Regions from separate parts of the Kosakonia sp. MUSA4 genome, predicted to be linked through region 1. Evidence: predicted binding sites of a transcription regulator. Region 1 holds the regulator's gene; each other region holds the start of a gene.
The links. The regulator PhoB, encoded in region 1, activates phosphate uptake and scavenging genes when phosphate is short. The targets are predictions, from matches to a motif close to CTGTCATAAAACTGNCNNAT.

Region 1 (10,031 bases):
GATAAATCTCTTCAACCAGCGTCGGCGACTGATAGTCGAGTTTCGGCAGACTGGCATAACCCAGCCAGTCGCGGGCGTGGCCCTGCTCGTCAAAACTGTACCAGCTACGCCAGCGGGAATCGGGATTATGACAGGCGCCGCCGGTGCCACGGTTGTGGCGATCGAACCACGCATGGGAATCGCCGCTGTGGTTAAAGACACCATCGAGGATCAGCCGCATGTTCAGTTGCTGCGTATTGTGCCGCAGGCGCAACAGGGCTTCGTCGCCGCCAAACTGCGGATCGACATGGCGGTAATCTTCGGTGTCATATTTATGCACGCTGGGGGCGACAAAAACCGGGTTGAGATAGAGCGCAGTAACGCCCAGCTTTTTCAGGTAGGGCAGCTTTTCACTGATCCCGTCGAGATCGCCGCCATAAAAGGTTGATCCCCCAGCTTGATCCGTTAACGGATCGTCCCAGTCACGCAGCACAATCGGATGACCCGCGGCATGATGATGGTAAACCTTATCCTGCTGTTCACCGCGCGACTGGCTGCGCGCAAAACGGTCCGGGAAAATCTGGTAGAACACCTGGTCGGCCACCCATTGCGGCCCGTCATCCGGCGCATCAACGGCGAACTGTTCGAGGCGGGCGGGCGGAAAACGGCTAAACCCCTGCGGTGTAAACCACAGTTGTCGATTCTCCCACAGAAGCTTAAAGCTGTAGCGGCGGCGCGGTTGTCCGCTGCTGATATCCAGCGCAACTTGCCAGGCACTGACGCCGTTCGCCGCAGTTTTCCGCCGCCGGTGCATGGCAAGCGGCGTCTCTTCATTGTCGATTTCGGTGCGCAACATCACCCGCTCCGGCAAACCAATCCCACTTAGCCAGAGCGTGATAATTAACTGATCTTTATTCTGTTTCACAAACGGCGCGACGGGCAGGTGCCATGCATTCAACATCAAAAATCCCCTTTGCTCAAAATGACGCCACTCTTCCACACCCGCACGTCTGCCGCCTCCTTCTTTCGCTTTTTTTACAGGGCTGAGAGACGGGGCGCAGATGTGATCCGGCAGGGCTACCGCCGGGCAAATGCGTGAATTTTTGCAGGCCCGCTTCGTGCCGATGCCCGAAGTCTCCGGCCTGGCTGCTTTTTATACTGTTAAAAATGATAACCGCCAGGAATAAGTATGAAAAATAAACCCGAAATCCTTGTCATTACTGAAATTCCCCAACCGATGATTACCACCCTCGAACAGCATTTTGTGGTGCATAAATACTGGCAGCAGGATGCGCAAACCCTGCTGCGCGACCATGCGCATGCCATTCGCGGTGCATTAACCCGCGCGGCCAAAGGGATCAGTACCGCGCTGATTGAGCAGCTTCCGGCGCTGGAGGCGATCAGCGGTTTTGGCGTGGGCGTTGATGCGACCGATCTCGAAACCTGCCGTCGCCTGGGAATCACCGTCAGCAACACGCCAAACGTGCTCAATGAGTGCGTCGCCGATACCGGGTTAGCGCTGATGCTGGCGGTGACGCGTAAAATTTGCGAAGCCGACCGTTTCGCCCGCGCGGGGCAATGGGAGCATGCCGCATTTCCCGGTGCCTGGAAAATGAGCGGGAAACGCTGCGGGATTGTCGGCATGGGCAATATCGGCCACGACGTCGCTCAACGCGCGGCGGCATTCAATATGCCGATCCACTATTTTAGCCCACGGGAAGCCCGTAACAATCACTGGCAGCGCCATCAGAGCATCGTCGAACTGGCGCGGGCAGTGGATTTTCTGGTGCTGACGCTACCCGGCGGGGCGAAAACGCATCATGTCATTAATCGTGAAGTGCTGGAAGCGCTGGGGCCGGAAGGGATTCTGGTGAATATTGCGCGTGGCAGCGTGGTGGATACCGACGCGCTGATCGCGGTGTTACAGGAAGGGAAGTTACGCGGCGCGGGGCTGGATGTGTTTGAGAACGAGCCGAATATCCCCCTGCCGCTGCGCGAGCTGCCAAATGTCGTGCTGCTGCCGCATATTGCCAGTAACACGGCGGAAACCCGCCAGGCGATGGCGGATCTGACCATCAACAACCTGGTGAGTTACTTTCAGGACGGGAAAATGCTGACCCCGGTGGTGTAATTTTTTGCCGGGTGGCGCTGCGCTTACCCGGCCTACAAAGCCATATCGGGTGAAATTACCGGGTGGCACGATGCTTATCAGGCCAACAAGCCCTGCATGTCTGATAAGGCGTAGCCGCCATCAGGCGGATTTTTTAAACTTCCAGCCAATCAGCAACAGCACAATCCACGCCAGGCCCACGTACAGCGAAATGCGGGTTTCCGGGTGCCAGCCAATCAGCGCGATGATAAACACAAGGAACAGCAGGCCTGCCACGGTGGTGATGACGCCGCCCGGCACTTTGAATTTCAGCGCCTTCACTTCATCGGCAGAGAGACGGCGGCGGAAACCGATTTGCGACAGCAAAATCATGATCCACACCCATACCGTGGCAAAGGTCGCCAGCGACGCAATCACCAGGAAAACGTTCTCCGGCATGATGTAGTTCAGCCAGACCGCCAGCAGTAGCGCAACGGTCATCACCACGACCGTCACCCACGGAATACCGCGACGGGAGGTTTTGGCAAACATCTTCGGTGCGCTGCCCTGCTCCGCCATGCCGTGCAGCATACGCCCCACGCCAAAAACATCGCTGTTGATCGCCGAAAGCGAAGCGGTCAGCACCACAAAGTTAAGAATGCTGGCGGCAAAGGTAATGCCCATATGCTGGAAGGTCAGGACAAACGGGCTGCCGTCAGTACCGACCTGGTTCCACGGGTAGATGGACATGATGACGAACAACGTCCCGACATAAAACACCAGAATGCGCATCGGTACGGAGTTAATGGCGCGCGGGATCGATTTTTCCGGATCTTTCGCTTCACCGGCGGTGATGCCGATGATTTCGATGCCGCCGTAGGCGAACATCACCATTTGCAGCGCCATCACCGTGCCCAGCCAGCCATTACTGAAGAAACCGCCGTGGCTCCACAAATTGCTGATCCCGGTCGGCTGCCCGCCGTTGCCGATACCCCAGATGATGATGCCGAAACCGGCGAGGATCATGATGATAATGGTGGCGACTTTAAAGAACGAGAACCAGAACTCCAGTTCGCCGAAGACTTTTACGCTCATCAGGTTAATGGCGCAGATGATCATCACCACGCTCAGCACCCAGATCCAGTGCGGCACTGTCGGGAACCAGACGCCCATATAGATGCCGAAAGCCGTCACGTCGGCAATCGCCACAATCAGGATTTCAAAACAGTAGGTCCAGCCAGTGATATAGCCGGCAAGCGGGCCGAGGTTTTCCTGTGCATAGCGAGAGAACGAGCTGGCGGAAGGGTTATGTACCGACATTTCACCCAGCGCACGCATAATGATATACGCGGCGACGCCACCAATAATGTAGGCCAGCAACACGCTCGGCCCGGCCATTTTGATGGCATCGGCGGAGCCATAAAACAGCCCGGTGCCGATCGCCGATCCCAGCGCCATAAAGCGGATGTGGCGGGTGCTTAACCCGCGCTTCAGCTTATTCGTACTTTCCATTGTTTCCACTGCCATTATTCAACACAAAAATAAAAAACCACGGGGCGCCAAACCCCGTGGTTAAACAAACCGTATCCGCGACTGTTAATGCGCGCTGGAAGTTACCTGACGCCCTGCGGTGCGATCCCAGACTGCCGCCAGAATCACCATCACCAGGCTCGGCATCAGCCAGGCCAGCCCCTGTTCCGCCAGCGGCAAACGCTGCGTCCAGGCCGGTAAATGCTCAGCAAAGGCGGATGCTTTCACGCCGTCAAGGATACCAAAAAGCAGGCTGATAAACATGGCCGGCGCAATCACGCGGGTTGAGTTGTTCCACCACGAACGGCTGAAGCTCAGCACCACCAGCACGATGCACGGCGGGTAGATCATCGTCAGCACCGGGATGGAGATCTGAATCAGATGGCTCAGCCCGAGGTTGGAAACCGCCATCGAGAAGATGCCCAGAATAAACACCAGCGAACGATAAGAGAACGGCAGATACTGCGCGAAAAACTCGGCGCAGGCGCAGGTCAGGCCAACCGCTGTGACCAGGCAAGCGATGAAGATCAAGGCTGCCAGCAGGAAGCTGCCCGCGCCACCAAAGGTGTGCTGAACGTAAGCATGCAGAATCGCTGCGCCGTTAGCGGATTGATCCACCAGCGCCGCGCTGTCTGAACCCAGGCGGAACAGCGCCAGATAGAGCAGCGTCAGACCCGCGCCCGCCATCAGCCCGGCCCAGACAGTGTAACGGGTCAGCAGACGCGCTTCGGTCACGCCGCGCGAACGGGCAGCATTCACGATCACGATACCGAACACCATCGCGCCCAGCGTATCCATCGTCAGATAGCCATTAACGAAACCGTTAGAGAACGGCGCAGTTTGATAAGCTTCCAGCGCATGGCTGATAGGGCCAGCCGGCCAGACGATCGCGGCAATCGAGAGAATGGTCAGCGCGATAATTTTCAGCGGAGCAAGGAAGTTGCCCACGGTATCCAGCAGTTTGCCCGGATAGAGCGACACTAGGATCACCAGCGCAAAATAGACGATGCTGTAGATCAGCAGCGGCATTGCGCCATCGCCAGTCAGCGGCGCAATCCCCACCTCAAACGAGACGGTCGCCGTACGCGGCGTGGCGAACAGCGGCCCTACCGCCAGATAACAAACGGTTGCCAGCAGCACGCCCGCGACTTTACCGATCGGCGTACTCAGGCTATCCACACCACCACCCACTTTAGCCAGCGCAACGACGGTCAGCACCGGCAGGCCTACGGCAGTAATCAGAAAACCAAATGCCGCGGTCCAGACATGTTCACCCGCCTGCAAGCCGACCATCGGCGGAAAAATGATGTTCCCTGCGCCAACGAACAAAGCGAAGGTCATAAAGCCCAGAGCAACTATGTCTCGTGGTTTTAAGTGATAGGTCATAATTTTACTGCCTGTGGATGTGGTGTTGTAAATAATGGTGAATTTTTCGCCTTCCCTGCCGAACAATAACGCGTGTAAACCGCGAAAAATCAGCGGGAAATGCTTAATACGCAACGTGGCGGAGTATAGTTTTTCGATTTACCACGTAAACATAGTCGGTCTGACAACGTCAGGGGCGCAATTTAAACGCTTATAACGTTTGAAGGCAAGATGGGATCGCAAAACCAGATGGATATGCTGGATCAAGAAAAATAACCAGTTCAATACTCCATTTATAAGAAAAACACATGGCTGATCATGCGAACAAAAAAGCATCACCCGTACAAAATAGGTTTCATCGCGGGGAAACAGCAGGAAATGGCGGCCTGTTTTGACAGGCCGCTGGAAAGATAAGCTGACAGGGGCGTCAGGCAGCAGGAGTTTTGGCAACCAGACGTTCCGGCAGAACAAAGCTAAAGCGCGTCCCTTTGCCTGGCGTACTCGCAATATCAAGGCGACTTTCGTGATGGTTGACGGCATGTTTAACGATCGCCAGCCCAAGTCCGCTACCGCCGGTTTGCCGGGAACGGGCTTTATCGACGCGGTAAAAACGCTCGGTCAGACGCGGAATATGTTCGGCGGCAATCCCCGGACCATTATCCTCCACGCTGAATTCCGCCCCCTGCGGCACATGCTGCCAGCGCACAATAATATGCGTTCCGGCGGGCGTATGGTTCACCGCGTTATACACCAGGTTGGAGATGGCGCTGCGCAATTGCTCCTCATTGCCAAGCACTTTTAAGGCGTTATCAACCTCAAATTCCAGGCTGTGCTTTTTTTGGCTGAGCGTCTGCGCTTCCCGTTCAACCAGGCGCAGCATCATCGGCACATCGATGGTCTCATTGGGCGGCAGCGTCGGCGCCGCTTCAATCTTCGACAGCGTCAGCAACTGGCGCACCAGCCCTTCCATGCGCGATGTTTGCTCTCGCATGGTATGCAGCGCTTTTTCGCGCGGCGCGCCTTCCAGCGTCTGCTCCTGCATCATCTCCAGGTAGCCTTGCAGCACCGTCAACGGCGTGCGTAGCTCATGGCTGACGTTAGCGAAAAAGTTACGTCGCGCGCCTTCCAGTTGGTGCATCTGCGTCACATCGCGCGCCACCAGCAGCAGTTGCTGTTCGCTGTAAGGCATCACGCGGATCTCCAGATGGCGCCCGCTGTTCAGTACCAGGTTCAGTGGCCGGGTAAACTCTTGTTTTTTAAGATACTGCGTAAATTCGGGGTAGCGCAGCAGGTTCAGGATGTTCTGCCCGTTATCATCCGGCCAACGCAGCCCCAGTAGCTGTTGTGCCAGGCCGTTACACCAGAAAATCGACCCTTCTTCGGTGGTGAGGATCACCGCATCCGGCAGCGATTCCGCACCGCTGCGAAAGCGTTTGATGAGATTACCCAGCTCGCGCCGCCGCTTTTTATTACGCATCTGCATCTGGTGCAGCCCGTATAACAGCGGCTCCCAGCTTCCCGTGCCGGGCGGTGGCGTCATACTTTTATCGACCCACAACCACCAGGAGAGGCGCAGTAAATTCCAGAAATGCCAGATCAACAGCCCGGTTACCGCGGCAAATAAAAACCAGGGCAGGTAACCGAAAATCGCGCCGAGTATAAAGGCGGGTAGACAACAAAGGAGGAGCTCCAGCACCAGCCTTTTCCATGACAGCCGTTCCAGCACGCGTCACACTCCTGTCAAATTTCAGAAACGGGTCGAAAAACGATATCCCGTGCCGCGCACCGTTTGCACCATACGATCGTGACCGCTGTGTTCCAGCGCTTTGCGCAGGCGACGAATATGGACATCAACCGTTCTGTCTTCGACGTAAACATTGGTTCCCCAGACATGGTTCAGCAGTTGTTCACGGCTGTACACGCGTTCCGGGTGAGTCATAAAGAAGTGTAAGAGTTTAAACTCTGTCGGCCCCATATCCAGCGGATTTTCGCCGGTCATCACGCGATGCGAAGAGGGATCGAGGCTAAGTCCCTGCATTTCAATCACTTCTTCCACCGCCATCGGCGAAATACGGCGCATAACCGCTTTAATACGGGCAACCAGCTCTTTCGGTGAGAAGGGTTTGGTAATGTAATCGTCCGCCCCGGTTTCCAGACCGCGCACGCGATCTTCCTCTTCACCACGCGCTGTCAGCATCATCACCGGAATATCGCGGGTCATGGCCTCACGTTTCAGGTGCTTAATAAACTGAATACCGGAACCGCCAGGCAACATCCAGTCCAGTAAAACCAGGTCTGGCCAGGGTTCGTTAAGTTGGTTCACCGCACTGTCATAATCTTCAGCTTCTACCGGTTGAAATCCATTTTGCTCGAGCACAAAGCACACCATTTCACGGATCGGTGCTTCATCTTCAACGACCAGAATTCGTCTCGCCATAATTCGCCCTGTTTTCTCATATAAGTCGTCTGTTTGTATAGCGGCGCCATTATGCGTCAGTTTTATGACAGATTTATGAATAACATGACCGCCAGATGACCCTGCCCGCAGCATTATGACAGCGTGAATATTCACGCAGTTAATGTCTCTAACACCCTGAATGTTATAATCGCGTTTATCCATTTTCGCCACGGAATCGCTATGCGCATTATTCACACTTCAGACTGGCATTTGGGTCAGAACTTTTACAGTAAAAGCCGCGCTGCCGAACATGACGCCTTTCTCGACTGGCTGCTGAATGCGGCAGAACAGCACCTGGCCGACGCCATTATTGTCGCAGGCGACATCTTTGATACCGGTTCCCCGCCCAGTTATGCCCGCGAGTTATATAACCGCTTTGTGGTGAAACTCCAGCAAACCGGCTGCCAGTTAGTGGTACTGGCGGGCAACCATGATTCCGTGGCGACGCTGAACGAATCGAAAGAGATCCTCGCTTACCTGAACACCACCGTGGTCGCCAGCGCTGGCGCCGCGCCTTTCTGGCTCAAACACCGGGATGGTACGCCCGGCGCCGTTTTCTGTCCGGTTCCATTTTTACGCCCGCGTGACATGGTCATCAGCCAGGCCGGATTATCAGGGCAGGAAAAACAGCAGCATCTGCTGGCGGCCATTACCGATTACTACCAGCAGCAGTATGACGCCGCCTGCATCCTGCGCGGCGAGCAGGCGCTGCCGATTATCGCCAGCGGCCATTTGACCACCGTTGGCGCCAGCAAAAGTGACGCCGTACGTGACATCTATATTGGCACACTGGATGCCTTCCCGGCGGAGAATTTCCCGCCAGCCGACTATATTGCGCTCGGACATATTCACCGGGCGCAGAAAATTGGCGGCCTGCAGCACATTCGCTACTGCGGTTCACCGATCCCGCTGAGTTTTGATGAAACTGGAAAGCGTAAAAGCGTCAATCTGGTCACCTTCAGCGACGGCAAGCTGACGGAAGTGACCGCGCTCGACATTCCGGCCACGCAGCCGCTGGCGGTGATCAAGGGCGATTTCGCCGAGATTTGCCGCCAGCTTGAGCAGTGGCGCGATGCGCCCGCCGACACGCCAGTCTGGCTGGATATTGAAATTGTAAGCCAAGAATATCTGGCTGATATGCAACGTAAAATTCAGCAAGTTACCGAAGATTTGCCCGTCGAAGTGCTGCTGGTGCGCCGCAGCCGCGAACAGCGGGAGCGGATCCTCGCCGGTGAGCTGCGGGAAACGCTCAGTGAATTGAAAGTGGAAGAGGTCTTCGCCCGCCGTCTGGCGCAGGAAGAGATCGATGAGAAGCAAACGGCGCGCCTGCAAGCTTTGTTCAGTGAAGCGCGCCAGGCGCTGGATGCGGAGAAAGAGGCATGAAGATCCTCAGTTTGCGGTTAAAAAACCTCAACTCGCTGAAAGGCGAATGGAAAATCGACTTTACCGAAGAGCCGTTCGCCAGCAACGGTTTGTTCGCCATTACCGGCGCGACGGGCGCAGGGAAAACCACCCTGCTCGACGCCATTTGTCTGGCGCTGTACCACGAAACGCCGCGCCTTAGCACCCTGTCACAATCGCAAAACGATCTGATGACCCGCGATACCGCCGAGTGCCTGGCGGAAGTGGAATTTGAAGTAAAAGGCATCGCTTACCGCGCTTTCTGGAGCCAGAGCCGCGCGCGCGGTCAGGCAGAGGGCAATCTGCAAGCGCCGCGCGTTGAGCTGGCGGCTTGCGCCGACGGCAAAATCCTCGCCGATAAAGTCAAAGATAAACTCGATCTCACCGCCTCATTAACCGGGCTGGATTACGGCCGCTTTACCCGCTCAATGCTGCTGTCGCAGGGGCAGTTTGCCGCGTTCCTCAATGCCAAACCGCGCGAACGCGCCGAGCTGCTGGAAGAGCTGACCGGCACGGAAATCTATGGTCAGATTTCGGCGATGGTGTTTGAGAAACATAAAGCGGCCAAAACCCGGCTGGAACAGCTACAGGCGCAGGCGGAAGGCGTAGTGCTGCTCAATGATGAACAGCGCCAGCAACTGAGTACAGGTTTGCAGGCACTTACTGACGAAGAAAAAACGCTGCTGGCCGGGCAACAAACCACGCAGGCGCAGGCGCAATGGCTAAACCGCGAAGCCGAACTACGCACCGCGCTCGGACGGGCGCAGGCCGCGCAGGTGCAGGCGCAGCAGGCGCTGGCTGCCGCACAGCCGCAGCTGGCGCGGCTTGCCCTGGCGCAACCGGCTCTGCAGTTACGTCCGCTGTGGGAACGCCTTGAAGAGCAACATAAAGCGCTGGCCCGCACCCGCAGCCAGAGTGAAGAAGTAAATGCTCGCTTACATGCCAGCCTGCTACAGCGCGCGCGTATCCGCGCAACCGCCGTCGGGCAGCATGCCAGTCTGCTGAGCCGTCAAAAAACGGTTGCCAGTTGGCTGACCGAACATGCCCGCTTTCAACAGTGGCACAGCGAGCTGACCGGCTGGCGCGTGCTGTTTAACCAACTGGAAGAGGAGAAAAAGCAGTGGCAAAGCCTGCAACAGCGCGTGCTGACACATCAGCAGAAATTGCGTGCGCTGCCGGAAGCCACGCTGGAACTGACAGCAGAAGAGA
Region 2 (10,031 bases), 510 kb from region 1:
CCGCTTCGCTGGAAGAGACGGCAGCCAGCATGGAAGAGCTGACGGCAACGGTGAAACAGAACGCCGATAACGCCCGTCAGGCGAGCCACCTGGCGCTGAGTGCCTCCGAAACCGCGCAGAAAGGCGGCAAAGTGGTCGATAATGTTGTGCAGACGATGCGTGATATTGCCGCCAGTTCGCAGAAAATTGCTGACATCATCAGCGTAATCGACGGTATTGCCTTCCAGACCAACATCCTGGCGCTCAACGCCGCCGTTGAAGCCGCGCGTGCGGGCGAGCAGGGGCGTGGCTTTGCGGTAGTCGCGGGCGAAGTTCGCAACCTGGCGCAGCGCAGCGCCCAGGCCGCTCGTGAAATCAAAAGCCTGATTGAAGACTCAGTCGGTCGCGTTGAACTGGGTTCTACGCTGGTGGAAAGCGCTGGCGAAACGATGGGTGAAATCGTGAATGCGGTGACCCGCGTGACGGACATTATGGGGGAAATCGCGTCTGCCTCCGATGAGCAGAGTCGCGGTATCGACCAGGTAGGACTGGCGGTTTCCGAGATGGATCGGGTGACGCAGCAGAACGCCTCGCTGGTGGAAGAGTCCGCTGCGGCGGCGGCGGCGCTGGAAGAGCAGGCCAGCCGTCTGACGCAGGCAGTTTCGGTATTTCGCATTAACCAGCAGCAGCGCAAGCAGAACAGCGCGACGCCAGCCCAGCCCGCTCCGGCAAGCTCGCAGCCGCGTAAAGCGGTGGTAACCGATACCGGTGATAACTGGGAAACTTTCTGACGGTTATTTGCGCCCTGTCATGCAGGGCGCGTTTTCCCCCCGCTTCCCCGTGCTATGCTCACTGCATCCTTTCGTGGAGAAGCCTTATGAACTTCGTCGCTATCCCTGCCATTCACTACAGTTGCACGCAACTTGCCGCCCTGGTTGGGCAATGTTTTGAAGGTTACAGCATGCCGTTTTCGTTGCCGCCAGCGGTCTTTGCCCAGCGTTTTAGCGCCGAAGGGCTTAGCCTCGTGGACTCCTGCGTCTGGCTGGATGGCGAGGAACCTGCGGCGGTGGCCCTGATCACCCGGCGCGGCGCATCGGCGAGGCTGGCAGCGTTCGCCATTCGCCCGCAGTATCGAGCGCAGGGGCTGAGCAAACGGCTCCTCCCTCCCTTAATAACCGCGTTGCGCGATAAGGGCGTGCGGTTGCTGCGACTGGAAGTCATTCAGGATAATCATCCGGCGGTTGCTCTGTATCACTCACTCGGCTTTACCACCGTCCAGCCACTGTATGGCTTTCAGGGCGCGAAAGAGGTGGACGGCGAAGATAATGCGTTGCGGGAAATTGATCCGCTGATCGTGGTGCGCAAAGCAGTCTGCGAGAGTAATGCCGCGCTCTCCTGGCTGACCGATCCGCTCTCTGCCGCATCATTACCGGCGCGGGCGTTTGAGTACCGCAATCATGCGCTGGCGGTGGTTGCCACGCACATGGAGACGCCGCAGCTACGGTTTATTTATGTGGAGACGGAGTACCGGCGCAGAGGATTTGCCAGTGAACTTTTGCAGGCGTTGAATCAGCATTTTCCCGGTCTTAGCACCTCGGTGGTGGTGCCCGGCGCGTTTGCGCCGCTGTTCGAACGTGCGGGTTACAGCAGGCTTGCGCTCAGCCAGTATGAGATGAAGGCTGACCTGTAACGGCCAGCCTTCGATTTTTAACCTTCGTCACTCAATACTTTGATTTCCGCCAGCCCGATTCCAAGCTGACGCGGCGAGTGACCGAGAATATTCCCTTCGTTGGTGGATTGCGGGTCCGGCGGGACAATCACCAGCGTGCTGCTGCGGGACGGATTATTGAAGCGCAATGTCGTGGTGCTGAGCGTGTTATCCAGCGTCAGGGTTTGCTCTTCATCGCCGACACGCACCGGAATAGGGCGGTTGGCGTTCGGGCCATACGCTTTGGCGGTAATGACCAGTTCGAAATGTTCCGGTAGCGGCTGGTTATATTCAATCGACACTTCTTTGCCCAACTGCGCGTTGGACCAGCGCCCCCAGCTTTCCGGGCGGGAAATGCCGTTGAATGCTTTCACCTCTTCCGGCGCGCCGGGAACGTTGAAGACAAAGCTGTCGGCTTTGTAGCGAATGTTGTTATCGAGGATCTTCAGCGTATCGACATTATTCTGGTAGCGATCGGCGCTGATCACGCTCTCTTTAAACGCGGTTTTGCCTTTCCACAATGCCTTATCAATATGCTGAACCTGCTGTTCGCCGCCGAGCTGCCCCTGCGAGACGCACCAGTCGGTAGAGAGCGCCAGTTCTGGCGACCACAGGCGCGCCATTTTGTAGCACTGATCGATCCACACGAAGTTATCGCGCGGCGCAAAGTCGGCAAGCTGGAAGCGCAGCGGCGCGGAGTATTCGCTTTCCGGTAGCGGTTCAACGCGATGACTGGAAACGCGCACCAGCAGCGGTAAACGGAACTCGCTGCCGGAGAAGGCGACCATCTGTTTCTGGCTATTCACCGTGAACTCCTTCATCGTTTTCGGGAAGTTCCACAGGCGAATGACGTCCGGTTTCCAGGCCAGCACTTTCTCTTTCATATTCAGGAATACACCGGAGAGCGACTGGCCGGAAATACTGCTGCGCCCAAGGCCGAGGAAGTTGTCGCCGCCGAGGATATCGAGCACGGTTGCGCCGTTATCCAGCGTGCTGCGTTTGATCCCGGAAACATCCTCCTGGCGCTCATCGCCGCGCATCACAAAGAACAGATCGCTACGATCTTGTTTGTTAAGGTATTTCCATGCCGTGTTGTTCATCGCCAGATGATCGGAAGAGACCACGATCACCGTGTCTTTAAACCACGGCGACGCTTTGATCTTATTGATCAACGCCGCGATATGCTGCTGGCTGCAGGTGACGGCGCTGAATGACTGGTTCGGCTTGCCATCATAGCTGTAACTTTTTCGCTCGCAGGTGCGCGAGATAAAACCATCCGGATGGTGCGTATCGACGGTCAGCGCGAACAGTGAGAAGCGTTTGCCCGCGCGCGACAGCTCTTCGTAGCGTTTCCAGACGGCATCCAGCACCGTATCATCGTAGAAGCCCCAGTCATTACGGTAGTGGGGATCGGCGACCTGGTTTTTCAGCTCTTCTGCGCCAACGAGGTAATCAAAACCGTGCGATTTCAGGAACACATCTTTCCCGGCAAAGCGCAGATTCGCGCCCTGGATAAAATGGTTCTCGTAGCCGGAATTTTTCAGAATGTCGCCGAGGCAAAGATTCTGCGGGAAGAAACTGGATACCGAAGCGGAAGCGTTGCCTTCAAAAGGCGCGAACAGTGGAATGCCGCACTGTGAGGCGACCATGCCAGCGATGGTGTAATCCGTGCCGGGGAGTTGTTCCGTATGGCTAAAGTCGAGGCTTTGCGCCTTCAGCGCGCCCAGTTCCGGCGTCAGGCCAGGAAAAGCCTCTTCATTGAAGTAGGTGCGCTCCAGACTTTCGCCGTAGATGTAGACCAGGTTGAGTTTCGGCTCCGGGATCTTCTTCGCCGGGACTTTATAAAACGTGGCGAAGTCGGGATCGCCCTCACGCGTCTGGGATTTCACCAGTTCGGTGATCTGGCGGAATGCCGGGCTGGCATCGACCGAACCCAGCGCCAGCGCCAGTGCCAGCAAGCTGTAGCCAAAATGATGGGGCAGATGGCGACGGCGGCGCAGTACCCAGCCCAGCGCGCAGAACAACGCCACCAGCGCGAGAACCAGCCCCGCCCCGGGTAACATGTATTTGCTGATGCCCGCACCGGTCAGACTGTTGGTGAGGGTGTACAACACTGCATCGTTAATGCCATCGCCGGTAAAGTAATTGCTGGCGTACAGCGTGATATTCAAAATAATAAACAGACCCAATACCAGCAGCGTTGCAGTAAACCACCAGCTATTTCGCCCCGCCTTACAGGCGTAAATCACAACCGAGGCGATAAACAGAGCAATAGAGAGCAACTCGGACAACCGTCATTCCTCATCAAGACCAGACATATTGCTGGTTAATCATTTTTGTGACAGGAGAACTAATTTAATGGTGATGTCACACTGCTGCAATTGTAGTGTCACTTTATTCTGAGTTGATTCAGAAATGGTTTAGAAAACGACAATTTTGTTGTGCATCACGTCTGTGAACTGGCGGAACGGTGGAGAAAGAGAGGGGGAAATGCCGCGTTCAGGCCGAAAAAGCGCTCAACGCGGCGGAAGATCAGGAGAGGAAGTTGACGCCCTGTTTCAGAACAATATCGCAGGCTTTTGACTTCACTTTTTCTGCCAGCGGTGTGCTGCCGATGTTGCTCAGGTTCAACTGCTCGCCGTTTTTGGTGTTCAGCATACCCTGAAGGCCATCCAGATAATTGGTGTCTTGTTTCTGCTGGCTGGCGCCGAGCCCCAGTTTATCCAGCACCTGGTTTTTTACATTCTCAGTGTTGGTGAGCGAGGAGAGCTTGTTTTTGGCGCACCAGGACATTACGCCTGCCGCATTGTTCATGGTATTTGAACTGAGCGCCTGATTACCGCCGTTAAGCAAGCCGGTCAGGGAGGAGAGCGACAACCCACCCTGCTGCGAAGCGGTGCTGCTCTGGTTTTTCTGGCTGAGCTGGTTGGCAGCGCTGGAGAGCGTATCCTGCCAGGAAGCGGCATTGGCAAAGCTGGTTAGCAGGGCGCTGCTGATGGCAGCCGCGCAGAGCAGGCGTTTAGCGAATTTCATATCGTGCATATCCTGATGTTTCAGTAAAGCGCTGAGTATACACCTGCGCAGATCCGCCACAGAGGTGAAAACTCTCAATACTCTTTACCGGTGACGCGGCTACGGTAGCTCTCCCAGTTGAAGATCACCCACAGACTGTTGCCGAGACGCATCCTGTCCATTACGCGCTCGCCCAGCAGTTTATTCATCTCTTCCAGATTACTGTTAGTGAGCATGCCGGTCGGGCGTTTGGACGAAGAACGCCTGTCGACTATCTGGTTGATAATGACTTTTTCGTAGCGGGATTCTGTCTGCATGCCGATTTCGTCAATCACCAGCAGATCGACGCTGCTTAGATCGTTCAGCAACTGTTCTTCGCTGCTTTCGCGATTGCCGAACGTCTCTTTCATGGCAGACATAATGTCGGCAACGGTAATGATCAGCACCGATTTCCCGCGCAGCAACAGCTCATTGCAGATGGCGGCGGCGAGGTGATTCTTGCCGGTGCCTGGTTTGCCGGAAAAGATAAAACTGGCGATATTACCGTCAAACTCTTCGACATATTGCCGCGCCTGGCTGAGGGCGCGCATCTGGCCCTCCGTTTCGACCCGGTAATTTTCAAAAGAGCAGTTCTGGTGCAGCGGACGAATGCCGGAGCGATTAAAAGTACGCTGCATTTTCATTGCGCGGTTTTCTCGCTCCAGCGCCGCCGAACGGATTGCGCCCTGTTCTTTCTGCCAGGCCATTAGCTCCTCGCCCGTTTTAAAGGCGGGCTCGGTGTTGGCGGGCATCATCTTTTGCAGTCGCTTCATCAATTCGCCGACGTTTTTCATCGTTATCCTCTAAAGCCTGGTGGGATTTGATTGTCCGGTTCTGACAGTGCATTGATATCGCGTTTCGCCGCGCCATTCTGGCTGGTACGACCGATTTGTACGCTGCGCGCCAGCTTTTGCTGCCACTGCACATGGTGGAATACTTTGCCTTCGGCCTGCCAGTAGGCAACAAACGAAGCCAGCTCTTCCGGCGTAACGGGCTGCGTTAACGCAATGCCCCACAACGCAGCCAGACGCTGGAAGTCTGCATCCGGTTGCCAGCCGGCGTACATGGCGAATTTGCCCATCGGCACATTCACCGGCGCGGCGGTGGGTTCTTCATAAAATTGTGCATCAAGGGCAATGTCGCTGGCTGGCCGCGCAAGGCGGGCTTCAAGTTCCAGTAATTGCTCAAGGCGCTGCGGCGTAACGGCATAAAACGCGGGGCTGTTATTGGCAAAAACAGCGACAGCACCGCCTTCCGCGCGGGCCAGGACACTGGCGTGATCGCGCACAAATTCATCAATGCCGATGACATTCGATGTCAGGATTTTGGAAGACATAACGCGTTCTCAAACAGGATTACTACGGATAAGGCGCTCTGTGTTTTTTTCGCACAGGCATAATGACACATAGTAACACAGTGAGCGGAAAGGGCAGTACAGCATGAAAAAAGCCGGGTTTCCCCGGCTGTTGATTTTCCCAAAGTGTTCGCTTGCGCGTTACGCAATAATGTTCAGCGTAACGTCGATGTTGCCACGGGTAGCGTTGGAATAAGGGCAAACGATGTGCGCGGCATCGACCAGTTTTTTCGCTTCGGCTGCGTCCATACCAGGCAGATGGATATTCAGTTTCGCTTCGATACCGAAACCGGTAGGCAGCGGACCAATGCCGACTTCACCTTCGATAAACGCCTCTTTCGGTATGGCTATTTTGTCGCGGCCCGCGACGAACTTCATGGCGCCCAGGAAGCAGGCGGAGTAACCCGCAGCGAACAGTTGTTCCGGGTTGGTCACTTCACCGCCTGCGCCGCCCATCTCTTTTGGCACGCCCAGTTTGACATCCAGAACACCGTCTGAAGAGGTTGCGCGGCCGTCACGGCCTCCGGTGGCTTTAGCTTTAGCGGTGTAGACGACTTTTTCTAATGACATGGCAGGTTCCTTAATTATCTTGAGAGTTTGCTATAAAATAGCGTGCTATTTAGTTGATTGAGATAAACTCCCCGCAAAAGGGAGTTTATGCCCGCTGAAAGTTCTGGCGAAGCTGTTCCAGTTGCTGCTTGATATCGTGCAGCGTTGCGTTATCGCAGGCCATGGCGCAGCCTATCGCTTCCGGAATGGACGTCGCTTGCTGCTGCAATGTGCGCCCACTTTCGCTTAACGTAATCACCACTTGCCGCTCATCCTGGCGTGAACGCTGACGGCGGATCAGCCCTGCGCTTTCCAGCCGTTTAAGCAGCGGCGTCAGCGTTGCTGAATCCAGAAACAGGCGCTCACCAATCTCTGACACGGTGATATCGTCCTGTTCCCACAGCACCAGCATGACCAGATACTGCGGATAGGTAAGGTTCAGCGGGGCCAGAAGCTGCCGGTAGAGCTTATGCAGCGCCAGGTTTGTTGAGTAGAGTGCAAAACAAAACTGGTTATCTAAGGCGAGCTGCGCGTTTTTGGTCGGTGTCGTTTTCATGTTTTTTAATATAGGTAGTGTGCGATTTAATTGCAAGGTATTTTTTACGGACAGATATAACGCAGCACAACCTCGACTGCCATCTCCCGATAGTACTGGCGCTGCGCAGTCGCATCAGGGTTCTCTTCAAACAGCATGGAAAAAGAGTAGCTGTTGGCGACGTAGTGAAAGCTGAAACTGCTCATCAGACGGTGAACATCGCGGGCATTGACGTTTTTATTAAACAGCCTTTTTTGCTGGCCGCGGCGGAGAATATCTTCCAGTAAGGTCAACGCGCTGCGGTTCACATCGCGCAGCAGGACCGATTGCTGGATAAAGCGCCCGCGCTGCATGTTCTCCATACAGATAATACGAATGAAATCAGGGTGATCGGCATGGTAATCGAAAGTGCTTTCGACCAGTTGCACCATCGCCTCTACGGGCGGCATATCTGCAAGATTCAGCTTTTTCTCGCTGCGGCGAATCATGGTATAAACGTATTCAAGTACCTGTAAATAGAGGTTTTCTTTGGTTTTGAAATGGTACACCACCATGCGTTTTGTGGTGGCGGCGCGTTCGGCGATTTGCTCCATGCGTGCGCCTGTCAGGCCGTATTCGGCAAACAGAGCGATGGCGCTGATGAAAATTTTGTCTTTCAGGTTGGATTCGTCAAAACGTTCGGAAAGATCGCTGCCATGGTGTTCCACATCCACTCCTTACTGGCCGTCATTTGTCTGTGGATTATCACCATGGCCGCGACAGAAAACAAATCTCAAACGCGCGGGCGTCTGCGGTATATCCACAGGCCGGGAATCGACAGGCCAATAGAAAGCGCGCCAACGATCGATGAGGCTTTCAGGAAATTCGTCAGTAACAGGATCATTAACTCTTCGCTGTAACCGAAGTGGCCAATTTTCACCGCGGAAACCATCGCTGTGTAGGCCGAGATGCCCGGAAACATCGGAATGACGGCCGCCACGGTAAACACTTTAGGATGCGCCAGATACCATCGCGACCAGCGAATGCCTATCGATCCGACCAGCATGGCGGCTACAAAGGTTGACCATTCGATATTAAAACCCCAGTACATCAGCGCAAAGCGGGAACCGTGGCCCAGTGCGCCAAGGAGCGCACACCAGGGCAGGGCGCGATGCGGAACGTTGAAAACCATGGCAAACCCGACTGCGGGGATTGCGGCCAGCAACATATCTTGCATAAGAGCCAGAACAAAGGCGATTACATCCATCCGCGTAGCCCCCACAGTGTCATTGCCATCACCACGCCGATACAGGTGGCGAGGGTTAATAAGCTGGCGATGGCCCAGCGCGCAAGACCCGTGTTGATATGGCCTTTGAACATATCGGCAACCGCGTTGATCAGCGGAAAACCGGGTACCAGCAACAGCACGCTGGCGGCCATGGCGACAGTGGATGAATGAATAAAGGCAGGAAGTGTCAGCATCAAACCGGAAACGGTGGTGGCCACAAAGGCGGTAATGCAGAAATTAATCTGTGGATGCATATGGCGATTCGCCAGTAGCAGCCGCACATACATCGCCACGCTGCTGGCGCAAAAGGTAATAAATGCGCCGTCCCAGCCGCCTTTATTGAGTTTGCAGAAACAGGCGCAGGAAAGGCCAACCATCAGCGTGACCAGCCAGCGTGGGTAGCGCAGCGGTTTAACCTGGGCAAACCGCTTTTCAACATCCCTGGCATCCAGCAGCTTATGTTCGGTCATGATCACGATATGCTGTATTTCCGTTACTACGTGCATATTGATGCCGCGATCGCTGTTTTTACGCGTTGAGGTCAGGCATTGCCCGTCTTTGATGGTTGTCAGAACGATGGCATTAGAGGAGATGAGACTTTCAACGCTGTCCATACCCAGCGCGATGCCCAGACGTGTTGATAGCTCTTCCACTAATGCGCTCTCTGCGCCATGCTGCAACAAAAATAGCCCACACTGAATACACAGCCGCGTAATAGCGCGCTGTGATGACTGGTCTGTTTGCATGATTACCCTGGTATCTGTTAACACAACGCTCGCGAAGGATGGAGCGTAAAAGATAGTTTTAGCACAGGTGACAGGCAGAATGGCGCTCAGATAGATCAAGATTTGTGCAGTAAGTCACGCTGAAATTTGCTCTGAAGTTTTCTTAAATTATGCGGTTAAGAATTCATTTAAGGTTTTTTTATAAAAAATTATATGAAAAGAAAAGGGGCGGTATTATTTGCGACTAACGGCCTGGTTTTCATAAAGTATTTCTTAAACATTTGTTAAGATTATTGTTTTTATCTTAATTATATTGTCTTTGATTATTTTAAATTTCCTTTTTATTTTTTAATAATACGCGAGATAATCTGGCGGGCGATATGTTATATTGACATGTAAGTTGGTAATACTATAATTCCGGCTCTTTATGTTTGACCCCAACTCATAAATTTCGCCAATTCTTACGGCGACGCTTATCCAGATAATGTCATTATCTGTGGTTATTATTGGTTCCTATTGGAAAAAAGTCATCGTGCGGATTGATAGAACTCGCAAATGGACGTGGAGATTTTATGTTATCAGCAGACAACACTCATGGGATTGTTATTAGCCAGACTCCGGTTCTCAGGGCCGGGATTGGCGGTATACTTGAACGCAATTTTCCTGAATACATCCTCAATTATTATTCCTGTGTAGAAGAGATAGATCTGCTGCAATTAAAGAGCGCTCGCCTGGTTATTGTTGATATCTCTGACGAGCTTTTCTACGCGAGAAGACGCTGTCAGAATTATTATTCTCTTTTTTCTCAAAGTGATAGCTCACACTGGATCTTTTTCACTCCACGTACGGTGCTGCCTGTGGCC
Region 3 (10,031 bases), 2.6 Mb from region 1:
TCCACCACGGCATCGCCCAGACACCAGACTCGTGCTGACATAACTCTCTCCCGCTTTAAAATAATCGATAAAACTTAACTAAACCGGTTTAGCAAATCAACTGCATCGTTAAGTTGTCATCTTTTTTTGCTAAGGTGCAGGGCGGGTTTCCTTACTCTGGACGCGACAATGCCGCAACCGCTGTACGTTTTCGATCTCGATAACACCTTGATTTCCGGTGACAGTAGTACGCTGTGGAGCCGCTACCTGGTGCGCGAAGGGTTTGCCGATGGCGTGGACTATTTGCGCCATGAAGAGCGGATGATGCAGGATTACGCGCGCGGCGAAATGAATCTGCACGAGTATGTGGCGCTGACCATGTCGCCGTTGCGCGATTTCCCGGTGGCGCAGGTGGAGCGCATGGTGGCGCTGTGTGTGGAAACGGAGATTGTGCCGCGCATCTACCCGCAGGCGCGGGCGTTAATCAGGGAATTGCAGGCCAGCAACCAGCCGATGCTGATTATCTCTGCGTCGGTCAGTTTACTGGTGAAGGCGATTGCGCCGGTGCTGGGCATTGCGCACGCGATTGGCGTAGAAGTGAAAACCGATAACGGGCGCTACACGGGGGTCATCGACGGGACGCCGAGCTATCAGCAGGGCAAAATTACCTGCCTTGAAAACTTCCTTGTTCATCACCCGCAACATCGTGGGGCGGTGACGTTTTATACCGACTCGATTAACGATTTGCCGCTTTGTGAATACGCCAACCACGTGTTTATGGTGAATCCCTGCCCGCAGCTGGCGGCGCAAGGAGAACTGCGCCGCTGGCCGCAACTTAACTGGCAGCTTACTCTGGCTTAAACAGTGGCACCGCTTTACCGATGATATAGCGTCGGCGCAGCCAGGCCGATGCCATATCCATCAGCATGACCACCGCGACCAGAATCACCGTGATAAACATCACCACATCCCAGTTCCACAGCCGCATGTTTTCGGCATAAATCAGGCCGATACCGCCCGCGCCGACAAACCCCAGCACCGCCGCCGAACGGGTGTTGGACTCGATCTGATAGAGGCTCAGCGCGAGGAAGGTCGGGAATGACTGGGTAAAGGTGCTGAAACGGTGCTTTTGCAGGCCGCTCGCGCCGACGGCAGTCATACCGCGCCCCGGCGAACGATCCACCGCTTCATGGCTTTCCGCATACAGACGGCCAAGCAGGCCGGTATCCTGCATGATGATCGCCAGTACCCCGGCCAGCGGCCCGAGGCCAACGGCGCGCACAAAAATCAGCCCCCAGATCGCCATATCGATGCCGCGCAGAATGTCGAACAGGCGACGCATACAAAACGCCACCGCGCCGAGAAACCCGCCGCGCATGATGTTGCGTGCGGCAAGGAAGGAGAGCAGCAGCGCCAGCATAGTGGCGGTGAGCGTACCGGCAAAAACAATCGCCAGCGTGATGCCAATCTGCGAGAAGTAGTAGCCAAACGGCCAGTTGAGGAAATCGTGCCAGACAAACATGCGCAGCAGATAGCGGCCAATCTGCTGTATGCCGTTAAGCGCCTGATCGAGCGGAATGCCGAACTGCATAAAAAACCACAGGTAGTAGAGCGCAGCGGCCAGCGCGATCAGGCCGAGACGGCGCAGATAGCGCCCCTGCGCTTTGAACAAATCACTGTGCAGTTTACGGCTTAAGGTCACATTCGGTACGGCTTGCCAGCTTGTCATTTTTTCCCCTCCAGCACCCACTGGCGCAAACGGCCAGAGAGGGTATCGAGCGCCGAAACCACAATGATGATCAGCAGCAGCGTAATGCTGACCTGATCGTAGCGGTCGAGTTTGATATTGGTCATCAGCTCCTGGCCGATGCCGCCTGCGCCAACCAGACCGAGAATGGTGGAGGAGCGGAAGTTAATCTCCAGGCGCATAAAGCCGTAGGAGAGAAAAATCGGTTTGACCTGCGGCCACAGCGCGAAGCGGATGCGTTGCAGATGCGTGGCGCCGCAGGCGGCCAGCCCGCGTACCGGGCGATCCTGCGTGCTTTCCACCGCTTCATAAAACAGCTTGGTCAGGCTGCCGACGGTGTGCAGCGCCAGCGCGAGGAAACCGGGAATCGCGCCAATGCCAAACGCCATCACGAAAATGACCGCCCACGCCAGCTCCGGCATGGTGCGCAAAAACGCCACCAGCGCGCGAATGGCAAAACGTAGCGGCGGCGGCGACCAGGTGTTGCCCGCCGCCAGAAAAGCCAGCACGCCAGCGATGACAAAAGAGAATAGCGTTGAGGCCAGCGCCAGTTGCAGGGTTTCCCAAATCAGCGGTAACTGAATCGGCAGGCGATAACCCCAATACGCCAGCGAGCCTTTGGTGTGGTTGTCGGCAAAAAGCACAGACCAGTGCAGCGTCGGCACGGTTTCCAGCATGTAATCGAGGAAGTTGGGCAGCGAGTGCCAGATGGTAAAAATATTAAATTCGGCGGCGTTCCCGGCGGCAAGCCAGAGCGCCAGCAGCAGTAACGACCCGGCCACCGTGTCGCGCTTCTGGCGCGCTCTGACCTGCTGGTAATAGTGCTCAAACTGCGTATTCGACGTGTTCATGCGTTGCAATCGCGTCCTGTATGACAATCGAATAAAAGCCCCTGGTTCGACGCAGGGGCTTATTTCATGGCGTGCCGATTAGCGTGCAGTCACCAGCTCGCGTTTCATCTCGATAATCTGTTTGAAATCATCCACGCTGCCCGGGCCGATATGCTGTGTACCGCCCATTGCTTTCACGAAGCAGGCGTGATTATCGGTATCCAGTTTCTTCACGGCGGTAATGACTTTGGCTTTGAAATCCGCCGGCAGGCTGTTGCTCACCAGGATCGGGCCGTTCGGGATCAGCGTCGATTCCCAGATGATGCGGATCTCTTTCATCAGATTCGGGTGATCCATACGGATCAGGCGGTTAAAGGCGCCCGTACTGTAGCCAGTATTGTAATCACCCACCATTGACGTCCAGGTGACCGCGCCCGCGAACTGGCCGTTCAGCACGCCGAGAATGTCCTGCTCATGACCGCCAGAGAAGGTGACGCTGGAGAAGTAGTTGTTGTATTTGTTGTCGGCATTGCCGCCGAACTTCTGTTTGAACGCGTAGTTCGGGATCAGGTAGCCGGAGGTGGAATCCGGGTCCGCAAAGCCGAACGCTTTGCCTTTCAGATCTTCCAGCTTTTTGTACGGGCTGTCGGCTTTCACGATCACCACGGAGTGGTAACCGCGCGATTGATCTTTATCGTCAACGGCGATACCCACGATATCGACTGCTTTCGGGTTGTTGATATACACCGAGGCGTAAGAGGAAGGCGACATGCTCAGTACCACGTCAACTTTCCCGCCCAGCAGCCCCTGGATCACGCCGGAGTAGTCAGAGGAGTTGCGCAGTTTGGTATCGACGTTCAGCTCTTTATCGAGAAACTCTTTCACACACTGGTTATCGCCGATTTGCTGGGTCGCGTTCTGCCCGCCCAGAATCCCCAGATTCAATTCCTTCGGCTGCTCAGCGGCAGAAGCCTGCCATGCCAACAGAAGAGCTGTCATCAATGCAGATAAACGTAATGCACCAGAAATAGTGTTTTTCATTGTCATTGCCTGTGTTGTCTCATTGGAAGGAATAATTAATGCAATTGGCTGATTTCATCGCCGTACAGCACCTGCAGAACATCCTGTGTCAGCCGGGAAGGGTGGTCATCGAAAATAATGCGTCCCTGCGCCACGCCGATAACCCGCGTGCAGTACTCTTTCACCAGCTCAACAGAGTGCAGGTTGACCATTACGCTGATGCCCTGCTGGCTCACTTCGCGCAGCACGTCCATGATGCGCTGGGTATTTTTCGGGTCCAGCGAAGCGACAGGTTCGTCCGCCAGTAATAACGAAGGATTTTGGATCAGCGCCCGGCAAATCGCCACGCGCTGCATCTGCCCGCCGGAGAGCGTCTCTGCACGCTGTAACGCATGCGGCAGCATATTCAGCCATTCGAGCAGGGCGATGGCTTTCGCGCGGTCTTCATCGGTGAAAACTTTAAACAGCGATTTTAGCGTTGAGGTCTGGCTCAGACGGCCAAGCAGCACGTTGGTGAGCACATCCAGGCGCGGAACGAGGCAAAAATCCTGGAAAATCATGCCGCACTGGCTGCGCCACTGATTGAGCGCACGGCCTTTCAGACGCGAGACATCACGCGGCTCGCCCTCATCATCGGAGAAACTTAAGATCTCGCCCGCGCTGGCGCTGTGCGTGCCATTCAGTACATGTAATAGCGTTGATTTACCCGCGCCGGAACGGCCAATCACGCCGACCATTTCGCCGCTGTGCAGATCGAAACTGATATCGTCCAGCACGGTCTGGTGCTGGTTATACGATTTGCGCAAGTTCCTGACGCTCAGCACCTTTTGTTTCGGCACGGTGTTTAATTGATGCAGAGGCGAATAGGGGTGTTCAGAAAGTTCTGCCAACGCGCTGTTCATAAGTCTTCCGGTTTTTGTCATTCAACTGGCGACCATTAACGGCACAACAGATGATCGTTTTATGACGAACAGGCGAACAAATAATGAACGCGAAGGTTTCGCTTAGGGTCAGGGCGGTGAGTGCAGGCTGAGTTTGCAGTAATCGGACAGCACAAGCGATTCATCCTGCCGGGAAAGATAAACAGAATAAACAACGGAAACAGGCGCTTTTTTGCGATATTTCGCCCGACATCGTTTGGCTATTTTCCTGCGCGGGAAGGCGGCCACAGCATGATATTACGCGGATATTTACCGTTTCTCTGCCTGCTATTTTCCGCGCGGAAACAGCATATATTTAAATCACGCCACCGTCACAAAAGTCAGAAAAAACAAGCAACTTTATTGCATCGGTTGGTGCACGGTCTATATGTTAATTTTGTGTTTCAAAAACAATACCTGGGGGTTGTATGGAAGGGAAGATTGCAACGCTGGCCGCCGTTCTGGCCACCGTATTTGCTGGCTCTGCGCTGGCGGCGGTGCCTGCGGGCTATCCGGCGGAGTATCAGAAAATCGTCGATGCCGGGACGAAAGAGGGCAAAGTCGTTATCTATTCGACAACGGATACCAAAGCCGCAGGCCCGCTGATTAAAGGCTTTGAGGAGCAATATCCGGGAATTAAAGTCGAATATAACGATATGAACAGCACCGAGCTGTATAACCGCTATCTCAGCGAGCAGGCCTCCGGCAGCGGCAGCGGCGATGTGGTCTGGAGTTCATCGATGGATACCGCCCTGAAGCTGGCGACGGATTATGCCGCCGAATATGCTTCCCCGGAAAAAGAGAAATTACCCAAGTGGGCGGTGTGGCAGCAAAAAGCCTATGGCACCACCTATGAACCGGTGGTGTTTATTTATAATAAACGGCTGATCCCCGCAGGCGATGTTCCCGATTCCCACAGCGCGCTGGCGAAATTAATCGCCGCACAGAGCGATAAATTCAAAAATAAAGTCACCACCTACGATATTGAAAAGTCCGGCCTCGGTTTTATGCTCGCCGTGCAGGACAAGAAAAGCGACAAAGATTATTTCGCGCATTTGGGTGATATCGCCAAAGGCGGCCTGACGGTGCAATCCTCCACCGGCACCATGATGGAGCGCGTCTCGTCGGGTGAAAACCTGATTGGTTACAACATTCTTGGCTCGTACGCCGAAGCGCGCATCAAAGGGGATAAATCGCTCGGTATCTCTTACCCGAAAGATTATGTGCTGGTGCTGTCGCGCGTGTCGTTTATCAGTGCGGAAGCGGAACACAGCAACGCGGCGAAACTGTGGTTTGACTATGTGCTGTCGGAAAAAGGGCAGAGCATTCTCGCCAACCAGGCGGATATTCCTTCCCTGCGCCAGGATATTGAAGGCAAAAACGATATTGATGGCATGACCAAACTGCTGGGGCAGGCGCTGAAGCCGATCCCGGTGGATGAATCATTGCTGGAATATCTGGAGCCGAAAAAACGTCTGGAATTTATTAAACAGTGGCGCGAAGCCGCCGCCAAATAACCTCCATCACCGTTGTGCGTCGCTGCGATGCACAACGTTTTGCTTTGCGTAGCAGAGCGTAAAGGGATGATTTATGAATATCGTGCGCAGAAAATGGCAGGGGTTGCCGCGTGGCGTAACCGTATTAATTACCGCACTGGTTATTTATATCCCGCTGTTATTTATTGTGGTGCAGAGCTTCCTCTCCGCACCCTTTTTCGCCCGCAGCAAAGAGTTCAGCCTTGAATCCTTTGCCTTTATTTTTACCGATCCTGATTTTTATCTGGCGCTGAAATCCGGCTTTATTCTGGCTTTCGGGCTGGTGATTATTGCGATTCCACTCGGCGGCATTCTCGCCTTTTTGATGGTGCGCACTGATTTGCCGGGCCGCCGGTTTATCGAGCCGTTGATTCTGGTGCCGATTTTTGTCTCACCGATGGTGCTCGGCTTTGGCTATGTGGTCGCCGCCGGGCCGGTGGGCTTTTTCTCGCGCTGGGCGGAGGAGCTCATCGGTTTTGTGCCGTGGAACATCTACTCGATGTTCAGCATTGTGGTGATTGCCGGTTTAACCCATGTGCCGCACGCTTATCTCTATATTTCGTCGGCATTGCGCAGCGTCGGCTCGGATGTCGAAGAGGCGGCGCGTACCGTCGGCGCATCGCCGCTGCAGGTGATGACTTCCGTCAGCCTGCCGATGGTTCGCCCCTCGATTCTGTATGCCTGCGTGCTGCTCTTTTTCCTCGGTCTGGAAGTGTTCGGCCTGATGCTGGTGCTTGGCGATCCCGAAGGCAACATGGTGCTGGCAACGTATCTGTATAAGTTGACCAACAAACTGGGTACGCCGTCGTATCACCTGATGGCGGCGGTGGCGGTGGTGCTGATTTGTATCACCATTCCGCTGGTGATGTTGCAGCGCAGGTTGATGCGTACCGCCAGCCGTTTCGTCACCATGAAAGGCAAAGCCTCGCAGGCGCGCGCACTGCCGCTCGGCAAATGGCGCTGGGTGGCGGGAATGGTGGTGGTGGCGTGGCTTACCGTGACCATTGGCGTGCCATTGATAGGCGTGGTGCTGCGGGCGTTTATCGCCAACTGGGGCGTCGGCGTGTCGCTGTGGGATGAGTTGTCGCTCGATACCTTCCGCAGTATCTGGCAGCAGCCGAACCTGTTGCGCGCCATCGTCAACTCGATGGCCATTGGCGTAATTGGCGGTGCGCTGGCGGTGGTCTGCTATCTGTTCGTCGGCATTGCGATGCACCGCAAGCAGGATAACGTCACGCGCTTTCTCGACTATAGCGTGCTGGTGCCGCGCGCCGTACCTGGGCTGCTGGCCGGTCTGGCGTTCTTATGGGTGTTCCTTTTCCTGCCGATGTGGCTGGATCAGTCGCTGAAAAACGGCTGGCTCTCCGGGCTGCCGGTGGCGCAGTGGCTGCGCGACAACCTGATCGTCTGGCTGCGTTCATTGCGCACCACCATCTTCAGCGTCTGGCTGGCTTATACCGTGGTGTGGATGGCCTACGGTCTGCGCTTGATCTCCTCCACGCTGTTGCAGGTTGGGCCGGAACTGGAAGAGGCGGCGCGCAGTACCGGCGCGTCGCGCGGGCAGGTAACCCGTCACGTTACGGTGCCGCTGTCGCGCTACGGTTTGATCGGCTCCTGGCTACTGATGTTCCTGATTTTTGAGCGTGAATACTCAACCGGCGTTTACCTGCTTTCTCCGGGGACGGAAACCATCGGCTCGATGCTGGTGTCGCTGTGGGCGGCGGGCGCGATTGATATCGTCGCTGCCCTGTCGTTTATCAATATTCTGCTGGTGGTCATCGGTCTTGGCGTGGCCCTGCGCTTTGGAGTGAAATTACATGATTGAGCTGGCTGTAGATAATCTGCATCTGACCTATGGCGACAATCCGGTACTGAAAGGCGTCTCCATGCAACTGAAACGGGGCGAAGTCGTTTCACTGCTTGGCCCTTCCGGCAGCGGTAAAACCACGCTGCTGCGCGCCGTCGCCGGGCTGGAAAAACCGAGCCAGGGGCGCATCACCATTGGCAGCAATGTGGTGTACGACGGCAATCCGCGCAGTGAAGTGCCTGCCGAGGAGCGCAATCTGGGGCTGGTGTTCCAGTCCTACGCCTTGTGGCCGCATAAAACGGTATTCGAGAATGTGGCTTATCCGCTGAAACTGCGCAAAGTAGCGTCGGCGGAGATCGCCCAGCGGGTGCAAACGGTGCTGGATCAACTCGGGCTGGGAACGCTTGGCAAACGCCATCCGCATCAACTCTCCGGCGGCCAGCAGCAGCGCGTGGCGATTGGCCGGGCGCTGGTCTATAACCCGCCGGTCATTTTGCTGGATGAGCCGCTGTCAAACCTTGACGCCAAGCTGCGCGAAGAGGCGCGGGTATTCCTGCGCGAGCTGATCGTCAAACTCGGTTTATCGGCGCTGATGGTGACGCACGATCAGAATGAAGCGATGGCGATTTCTGACCGCATCCTGCTGCTGAACAATGGCGTTATCGAACAGCAGGGCACACCGCAAGAGATGTACAGCACGCCATCGACGCTGTTTACCGCTGAATTTATGGGCAGCAATAACCGCCTGCATGGCAACGTTACCGAGGTGGTGAACGGCAAGGCGCGAATTGAAGGCGCGCGCTGGGCGCTGTGGGGCGTGGCCGGTCCGGGCGTCGAGGTGGGCCAACCAGCGACGGCAGTGATCCGCGTGGAAAGCCTGCGGTTAAGCGATCAACCGCAGGACAACTCGATGGAGCTGCCGATGCTCACCAGCATGTACCTTGGCGACCGCTGGGAATATCTGTTCCGCACGCAGGGGGATGATTTTGTGCTGCGCGTTTACGGTACTCAGCCGCGCAGCGAGCAAAATTACCGCCTGGTGCTGCCCGCCGAACAGCTATGGATCTTCCCGAAAAGCGGTTCACCAGGGTAACGCCACCCAGCGGTAACCCAGCGCAATGGTGCCGGCGATAATGGTGAAAATGGCGGCAAAATGCATTAACAGATCCGGCGCGCTGATGTGCGCCGGATGGCAAAACGCCAGCAGCGTCAGCGCCATACAGGCCACGCCCGCGCCCGCCGCCGCCAGACTTTGTGCCGGGAACAGCGATCGGGTGCGGTGCAGATAACCAATCACAATCGCCATCATCGGCGCGCTGACCACCAGCATAAACAGATAGCAATTCGGCCCTTCAACGCTACCGGTGGGCGCCAGCGACGAGTAGTGCAAATACAGATTCCTCAGCGTGCTGGCGAACCAGATGCTGAACAGCGGCGCAAACCACTTCCAGCCAAGCGGCTGCTGCCCGGCAATGCTCAGCAAAAAAGCATTACGAATCGCCAGCGTTCCGGCGACAAAGGTCAACAGCAACTGCACGATAACCCACGCCGCGTCGCTCTGCGACCAGTCGGTCAGGGTTCTGTTCAGCAATAAGCTGGCGGCAATACCGCACGGTAACGCCGTCGCCAGCCAGGCCATCACGCGCCAGCCGGGTTGCCAGGGGCGTTTTACCGGCGCGATAGAGCGGCTTAACTTCTCAATTAACAGGTCATGATCGGCCATGATGTGCTCCCAACCGACGAAGATTATTCAGGGCGCGATGCAGCAATGACTTCACGGCGGAGACCGTCAGGTTATTGCGCGTCGCGGTTTCCGCAAGGCTCATCTCCCGCAGATGAACATGCTCAATCACTTGCCGCTGGCGGTCCGGTAGCTGATTCAGCAGCGCCGATAGCTCTTCCGGTGCCTGCGACGGCTCGCTGCTGGCAATCAGCAGTGAATCGTCCTCGCTTTCCACTTCCCGCTGCCAGTGGCGACCGCGCTTGCGCAGTGCATCAACGGTGCGGGCATGGGCAATCGCCATCAGCCACGGCAGGAAAGGGGCGCCGGGATCGTAGGTATGACGCACCCGGTGCACGGTGAGCAGCACATCCTGAATGACATCATCCACCAGCACCTCGTCGGCAATCTGCCTGCGGGCAAGCGTGCGGATCACCGGCACCAGCGCTTTCAGCAGCCGCGTGTAAGCCTGC

Region 2: opgB (phosphatidylglycerol--membrane-oligosaccharide glycerophosphotransferase) is a predicted target of PhoB. The motif match lies at 4,013-4,032, and genes of this name have one in related genera.
Region 3: phnC (phosphonate ABC transporter ATP-binding protein) is a predicted target of PhoB. The motif match lies at 4,527-4,546, and genes of this name have one in related genera.

Annotation. Positions count from the first base shown of each region.
Region 1 covers NZ_CP025697.1:1,015,295-1,025,325, reverse strand. The annotation lists gene malZ (maltodextrin glucosidase) at 1-940, opposite strand, end outside; gene C0557_RS04800 (2-hydroxyacid dehydrogenase) at 1,169-2,110, shown strand; gene proY (proline-specific permease ProY) at 2,231-3,580, opposite strand; gene brnQ (branched-chain amino acid transporter carrier protein BrnQ) at 3,665-4,984, opposite strand; gene phoR (phosphate regulon sensor histidine kinase PhoR) at 5,391-6,689, opposite strand; gene phoB (phosphate response regulator transcription factor PhoB) at 6,711-7,400, opposite strand; gene sbcD (exonuclease subunit SbcD) at 7,602-8,804, shown strand; gene sbcC (exonuclease subunit SbcC) at 8,801-10,031, shown strand, end outside.
Region 2 covers NZ_CP025697.1:506,235-516,265, forward strand. The annotation lists gene tsr (methyl-accepting chemotaxis protein) at 1-770, shown strand, start outside; gene C0557_RS02390 (GNAT family N-acetyltransferase) at 857-1,669, shown strand; gene opgB (phosphatidylglycerol--membrane-oligosaccharide glycerophosphotransferase) at 1,687-3,978, opposite strand; gene C0557_RS02400 (DUF2501 domain-containing protein) at 4,220-4,720, opposite strand; gene dnaC (DNA replication protein DnaC) at 4,795-5,532, opposite strand; gene dnaT (primosomal protein DnaT) at 5,535-6,074, opposite strand; gene C0557_RS02415 (organic hydroperoxide resistance protein) at 6,234-6,662, opposite strand; gene C0557_RS02420 (MarR family winged helix-turn-helix transcriptional regulator) at 6,748-7,197, opposite strand; gene C0557_RS02425 (TetR family transcriptional regulator) at 7,242-7,883, opposite strand; gene C0557_RS02430 (threonine/serine exporter) at 7,949-8,422, opposite strand; gene C0557_RS02435 (threonine/serine exporter ThrE family protein) at 8,413-9,189, opposite strand; gene C0557_RS02440 (LuxR C-terminal-related transcriptional regulator) at 9,741-10,031, shown strand, end outside.
Region 3 covers NZ_CP025697.1:4,100,137-4,110,167, reverse strand. The annotation lists gene C0557_RS19395 (aminoimidazole riboside kinase) at 1-41, opposite strand, end outside; gene C0557_RS19390 (HAD family phosphatase) at 169-840, shown strand; gene phnE (phosphonate ABC transporter, permease protein PhnE) at 827-1,708, opposite strand; gene phnE (phosphonate ABC transporter, permease protein PhnE) at 1,705-2,577, opposite strand; gene phnD (phosphonate ABC transporter substrate-binding protein) at 2,656-3,597, opposite strand; gene phnC (phosphonate ABC transporter ATP-binding protein) at 3,633-4,478, opposite strand; gene C0557_RS19365 (ABC transporter substrate-binding protein) at 4,925-6,013, shown strand; gene C0557_RS19360 (iron ABC transporter permease) at 6,087-7,856, shown strand; gene C0557_RS19355 (ABC transporter ATP-binding protein) at 7,849-8,931, shown strand; gene C0557_RS19350 (DUF1109 domain-containing protein) at 8,920-9,561, opposite strand; gene C0557_RS19345 (sigma-70 family RNA polymerase sigma factor) at 9,548-10,031, opposite strand, start outside.